2 regions of the Lysinibacillus sp. FSL M8-0134 genome follow, and region 2 is predicted to be linked to the other one. Evidence: riboswitches for the same ligand, from Rfam matches in the RefSeq annotation. Region 2 holds a riboswitch; the other holds the start of a gene.
The links. A riboswitch is a leader RNA that binds a small molecule or an ion and turns the genes downstream of it on or off. The one in region 2 is predicted to bind thiamine pyrophosphate.

Region 1: linked by a shared signal. The riboswitch ahead of thiT (energy-coupled thiamine transporter ThiT) and the one ahead of thiW (energy coupling factor transporter S component ThiW) in region 2 are both predicted to bind thiamine pyrophosphate.

The regions. Positions count from the first base shown of each region.
Region 1 covers NZ_JBBPAJ010000001.1:3,794,738-3,797,912, forward strand. The annotation lists gene MKY49_RS19385 (hypothetical protein) at 1-192, shown strand, start outside; gene map (type I methionyl aminopeptidase) at 221-976, opposite strand; gene thiT (energy-coupled thiamine transporter ThiT) at 1,258-1,818, opposite strand; TPP riboswitch at 1,938-2,045, opposite strand; gene MKY49_RS19400 (DUF4870 domain-containing protein) at 2,173-2,496, shown strand; gene MKY49_RS19405 (hypothetical protein) at 2,552-2,674, shown strand; gene MKY49_RS19410 (SMC family ATPase) at 2,715-3,175, opposite strand, start outside.
Region 2 covers NZ_JBBPAJ010000001.1:786,324-789,498, forward strand. The annotation lists gene thiW (energy coupling factor transporter S component ThiW) at 603-1,103, opposite strand; TPP riboswitch at 1,196-1,303, opposite strand; gene MKY49_RS03835 (MFS transporter) at 1,369-2,565, opposite strand; gene MKY49_RS03840 (ABC transporter substrate-binding protein) at 2,907-3,175, opposite strand, start outside.

The DNA of each region.
Region 1 (3,175 bases), 3.0 Mb from region 2:
GCTATTGCACTACATATCCGCTTTCATCACTTTGATACCATGTATCCGAGTGTTTTTATTTGGGCTTATTTAGGAATCGCTTTACATAATGGTTTTGATGAGCTTCTTGTAACAACTGCCGCCTTATTTTTATGTGGTGTTCTCTTTGTTGGTATTTTATTTATTAAAAAAAATCCTGCCCACCAAAAATAAATTGGTTAGCAGGATTTTAAATTATATCCTATTCTTCATCTAAGGAAGTTAAAATAATTGGTTTATCTTTAGTGACAATAACTGAATGTTCAATTTGAGCTACAAGCGATTTATCAGGTGTAACAAATGTCCAACCATCACCAGCTTCTACAATATGCTCTGCTTTTGCTGAGATAAATGGCTCAACAGCAAGCACCATTCCTTCTTTCATAATCGTAGAATCCCATGCATCATAATAATTTAAAATATGATTAGGCTCATCATGTAAAGATTGACCTAAGCCATGTCCTGTTAAATTCATAATAACAGTTAAACCATTAGCATTCGCCTCTCGTTCAACCGCTTTACCTATTTGATTTAATTTAGACCCAGCTTTAACCTTTGTCATTGCTCGATCAAAAGCACTTTTAGCAACTCGGCATAGTTTTTCTTTGTCCTCATAACCCTCACCAACAACAAATGAAATGCCAGTATCTGCAAAGTATCCATTTAATGACCCAGAAACATCGATATTCACAATATCCCCTTCTTGAATAACACGTTTTCCTGGAATACCATGTGCCACTTCTTCATTGACACTAATACATGTATATCCTGGGAAATCATATTCCCCCTTAGGTCCAGAAATAGCACCAGCCTCTGCAAACATGCGGCCAGCAATTTCATCTAGCTCAAGTGTTGTAACACCTGGTTTTGTTGCTGCTTTCATGGCTTCACGAATTTCGGCACAAATGCGTCCAATTTTTTTAAAAGCTTCAATCTCTTCTTGCGTTTTTACAATCATGTATAACGTCCCTTTCATCTAATATCTATTCTTTAATATAACATAACTTTTTATGCGTATAACGATAAACGCTTTAAATATTGTATGCTTTCCTACAATGCAAAGTGCTAAACGAGCTATTCATGACCAAAAGTCCCTTCACATGAGTGAAGGGACTTGCTTGTTGTTGAAAAAAGTTGATAATTTTGCTAATGATTCTGTGCGAAAGCGAATATCATCAAGTAGTATAGAACGAAAAGCTTTTATACCCTTTTACAATAAATCATTTGAGGAAACTTTTATTATGCTTTTCTTTGCATTAATTGTGGAGCGGCTGTGAATAAAAGCACGCCTACAATTGCCGTTAAAATGGTTGCTGGCAACATATATGTACCATTATAAATGATAGAATAGATCCATGCATTTTGATCACCCGCATACTCTGCAAAAAATACAGCTCCAGCAATTGTATGTGCTGCGTATCGTAAAAAGCCTGCAAAAACAGTACCTACGATAATGTAAAGTGCCATTTTCGTTTTGTTCATATTTTTTGCAGCATCCAACACAGGTCCACGTACAACCGCTGCTAATCCTACAACTGTAAAGGCAACACCATAATCCAATAATCCTTGAAGCCAGTGCACAATATAAGCACCAAACATGGTTTGCATAACACCCACAAGTAATCCCGTTGTTAGCCCAGCAACTAAGCCCCAACGAAATGCAATTAACATAATAGGCACCATGACAAGACTAACAGAGCCACCTTGTGCCCATACTTTAAAGGATACTTGATCGAGCACAAGGCCAATCGCTGCAAATATCGCAATCTCCACAAGCATTAATAGTCTTTTTTTGTCCATACATATTCTCTCCTTTGTTCCGATGTAGGATACAAGAGCAGGAATAGAAATGCAGACATCTTTTTTATTCCTAAAGAATGAAAAAACGATGCCAGGACAGAGCCTGACATCGTACAAGTGTCGGTTTCTATCCACATCCCTACGCAAGTGTTAACTTACAGGTTCAAAGAGTCAAGGCATTACGTGCCCAGTCTCAGCTGACATCATCAGCTCCCCTTGTGGTCGTTACATCTGAATTTATTTGAACAATCCCATTGTACGCAAAGGATTGGATGATTACAACCTTTTCCATACATTATTTTTTTGAAACTTTGCCGTTTTTCATGCGTAAATATTAAAAAAGGAGGTACAACTATGGAGAACCAAAAAATTTTATCTGCCTTTAGTTATCTTAGTATTTTCTTCGCCCCTTTTATCGTCCCATTAATTGTTTACTTTGTAACGAAAGATAGTGATGTAAAAAGACATTCAATTCGTGCACTTGTCTCTCATTTAATTCCTTTTGTTTTTGGCATCCTATTTTTTATTGTCTTTGTTTTTTCTACATTAAGATTAGATCCAACGTCAAGTAATAATACTGTGATGGTTGTTTGGTTAGTTTCATTTGCCGTTTATGCCATTGTCTCACTTGGTATTGTCATATGGAATATTATTCAGGCTGTTCGAGTAATCCGTTAATGTTTCAATTTTAAGCGAAACAGGTAGTAATAATTGTAAAAGGAGCTGTTTTTTAATGAAAGTATCAAACGTTGTGAAAACTGCTGTAAAATTGGCACCTATTGTTATTCCTATCGTCAAAAAAGTAATGGCTGCAAAAAAAGGAACAACTCCTACAGCCACTTCTCGAAAAAAATAAAACAAAGGCGTATTCCCTATTTCGGAAATACGCCTTTCACTTATTTCACTTCAAAGTATGTCTGACTATGGCCATTTAATGTCTTTTCTACATGTAAAACCGCTGGCATTGCAGATTTTAATTCAGGCACATGAGAGATTACGCCAATCATGCGACCAGAATCCTGTAAATCAATTAATGTATCGATTGCTTTATTTAATGATTCCTCATCAAGCGAACCAAAGCCCTCATCAATAAACATCGTTTCAATATGAATATTACCTTGGAAGCTTTGAATTACATCTGCCATTCCTAAGGCAAGGCTTAATGAGGCATTAAATTTTTCGCCTCCCGATAATGTTTTGACATCTCGTAGTTGATCGGTATAAGCATCGTAGACATCAAGACCTAGTCCGCTTTGTTTCGCATGCTTTTCCAATCTATCTGAACGTCTGAGCTCAAATTGACCATTTGATAAATGATAAAGGCGAATATTGGCAGCTTCAGTAATTTGGTCTAAGT
Region 2 (3,175 bases):
AAGGAGTGGTGTATTCGCTCCAAAAGTAAGGGAAAGAGCTCCAAGGAGTGTTGTATCCGCTCCAAAAGTAAGGGAAAGCGCTCCAAGAAGTGATGTATCCGCTCCAAAAGTAAGGGAAAGCGCTCCAAGGAGTGGTGTATCCGCTCGAAAAGTAAGGGAAAGCGCTCCAAGGAGACAGGTCTCCGCTCGAAAGTAAGGAGAAGCGCTCCAAGGAGTGGTGTATCCGCTCGAAAAGTAAGGGAAAGCGCTCTAAGGGTTGGAGTATCCGCTCCAAAAGTAAAGGAAAGCGCTCCAAAAAGTGGTGTATCCGCTCATAAAGTGAAGGGAAGCGCTCCAAAGAGTGTTGTATCCGCTCCAAAAGTAAGGGAAAGCGCTTCAAGGGTGTTGTATCCGCTCCAAAAGGAAGGAGAAGCGTTCCAAGGGTTGGAGTATCCGCTCCAAAAGTAAAGGAAAGCGCTCCAAATATGAGGGAAAGCGCTCCAAGGAGACAGGTAAGCGCTCCAAAAGCAAATGTCCTCGCTCTAAAAGAACAAACAAAGTTATCATCAGATATAATTAAATTTCTCCATCTAATACTATATAAAAACACAGAACCCGTTCACTCAATAAAGTGAAGAATTAAAGCTCTTTACTAGGACGGTCTTCCGCAAACTGTTAGCAATCACTACGCCTAAAAGAGCACCTATAGTACTGGATGTTAAAAAGGCTGGCATGAAGAATAAGGCAGCTACGGAGGTCCCCATTAGTAACTTTGCATAAGGTACAGCAATCAGTGAAGCAAGAATTCCTGTTCCAATGATTTCGCCAATGCCAGCTAACCACATTTTACTGCTGTATTTATAAGCGAGAGCAGCACATAATGCGCCAATAACACTGCCAGGGATCGCTAATAATGATCCTGTCCCTGTAAGGATTCGAATGATGGCAGTAACAAAGGCAATTAGGACTGTAGGAACTGGCCCTAATAGAATTGCACCTACCACGTTAATTGCATGCTGGATGGGAAAGGCACGTGCAATTCCTGTCGGGATGGAGACAAAGGTAGAGCCTGCTACGGCAATAGCTACTAATAAAGCCATGACCGTTAATTTACGAATTGACATCAAGTTCACTCCTTTTGATAAAGTTTCACTAGGGAAATAAAAAGGCCGCTACCTAAAAACAATAGGAAGCGGCCTCGCGTATACAATGATAATAGCAAGTAGCGCCACTTCCCTCCGCTAGTATGAACTAGATCAGGTTCAAAGGGTCCGTATCTAAACATATACGTCTCAGCCTTTTAAAGACTCCCCTAGTGGTTAATTTTATTTAATTAGTTGACCAACATTAATGTAACATACTGCTAAAAATAGTCAATGATTTTTCAGACTACTTTGTATCTGGATGCATTAAATGAGGTGCTTTTTTCAATGTCCAGACAAGCGCAAGGAAGAAACATGCTAATAATATGATGGAGCCAAAAATATACGGGCTGTTCATATTCCAGTCGAATAATAGACCTGCTAATGCTGGTCCAATCATATTACCAAGACTCATATAAGCATTATTCAAGCCTGCAGCAAATCCCTGTTCTTTCTCTGCAAGCTTTGAGATTAGCGTATTAACAGCTGGTCGAATTAGTGTTGTTGCTGTAGAGAAAATAGTTGCTACAACTAATATAAGGGCAAACCCAGAAACGAATAATATTAAGAAAATAGCAACGGATGCAATAAATAAATTGACTAATACGACTTTCATTTCACCAAAACGATTAAATAGTGGTGTAATAATAAACATTTGTACAACGACCCCAAAAGCACCACCGACAACTAAAATAATCGCGATATCTACGGGTGTGTAATTAAACTTTTCTGTCACGAATAAGGACAAAGTCGTTTGGAAATTAGCAATGCCGAACGAGAACACGAGCATAATTATGAGCATAACAAAATAAGGCATATGTATGGAACGAGCCATTTGCTTCGCCAGATTGTCTTGCTTTTGTTTCTGCTGAGCAGTGTTTGGTTTGGTAGAAGGTAATAAAAAGTAAGATAAAATAGATGCTACAATGGCAGCAGCTCCAGCTGTGAAAAATGGGAAGTGTAAGCTTACCTTTGCCAAAAAGCCACCAATACCAGGTCCTATCATAAAACCAAGAGACATAGCAGCACCTAACATACCCATTCCTTTCCCACGTTCTTCATAGGTTGTGACGTCGGCTACAAAAGCCATAATAGGAGGTGCAACAAATGCAGAACCAAGACCACCTAAAAAGCGTGCTAGAAAGAGCATCCATACGTCTGTAGCAAGGCCAAAGCCGATTTGTGCAAGACCTGTCACGATAAGACCGAAAATAATTAAATTTTTTCGACCATACTGATCCGAAAGATTCCCAGCAATTGGAGAAAATACGAATTGAGCTAAGGCGAACGTTGCAATAAGCATACCTAGAACTTGTCCTGCTGCACCGAATATTTTTAAGTACTCAGGCATGACAGGAATAATAATCCCAATACTCCCCATTGCGATAAACATGTTAAACATTAAAATATACAAAGCCGCCTTATTGGACTTCTGCTGGGTCATCGAATAAACCCCCTTTTTTTGTAATCAAATATAGTACAGTCTATCATAAAGAATTATCGCTTGGCTATTAGTTAAGATTATTGAAGTGGTTCGATATTTAGAATGGTTTTCCACAAAAGTTTTCTTCTTAGGTTATTTAAGATGACATGTGATGCTATATTTCTAAGTTTTAAATAATAAATTATTCATTTGACAATTGCATGATAGAAGGGGTATGTGAAAATGTGGTCATATACTAAAGTTTCTGTGACAGAAAGAACTGAATTGTTTTTTAACTATAATGAATATGCATGCAGATAAAAACTAGCGAATTGGTGTGTGAACCAATTCGCTAGTTTAAATTATCGTATACTCATTTTAAATTCTAAAAACAATTCATTATATTTTCCTAAATAGTCTGGCCCTAAGTTTTTATAGACCTCTAATGTTTCTCGTTGTTCCTCTGAAGGGTAATAGCGTTCATCAGAAACAACTTCTTCATCCATTAAGTCCATCGCTGCAATATTAGGCGTAGAATAGCCCACATAATCGGCATTTTGAGCACCAGATTCAGCACTTAGCATAAAGTTGATAAAGGCATGGGCACCATCGATATTTTTCGATGTTTTGG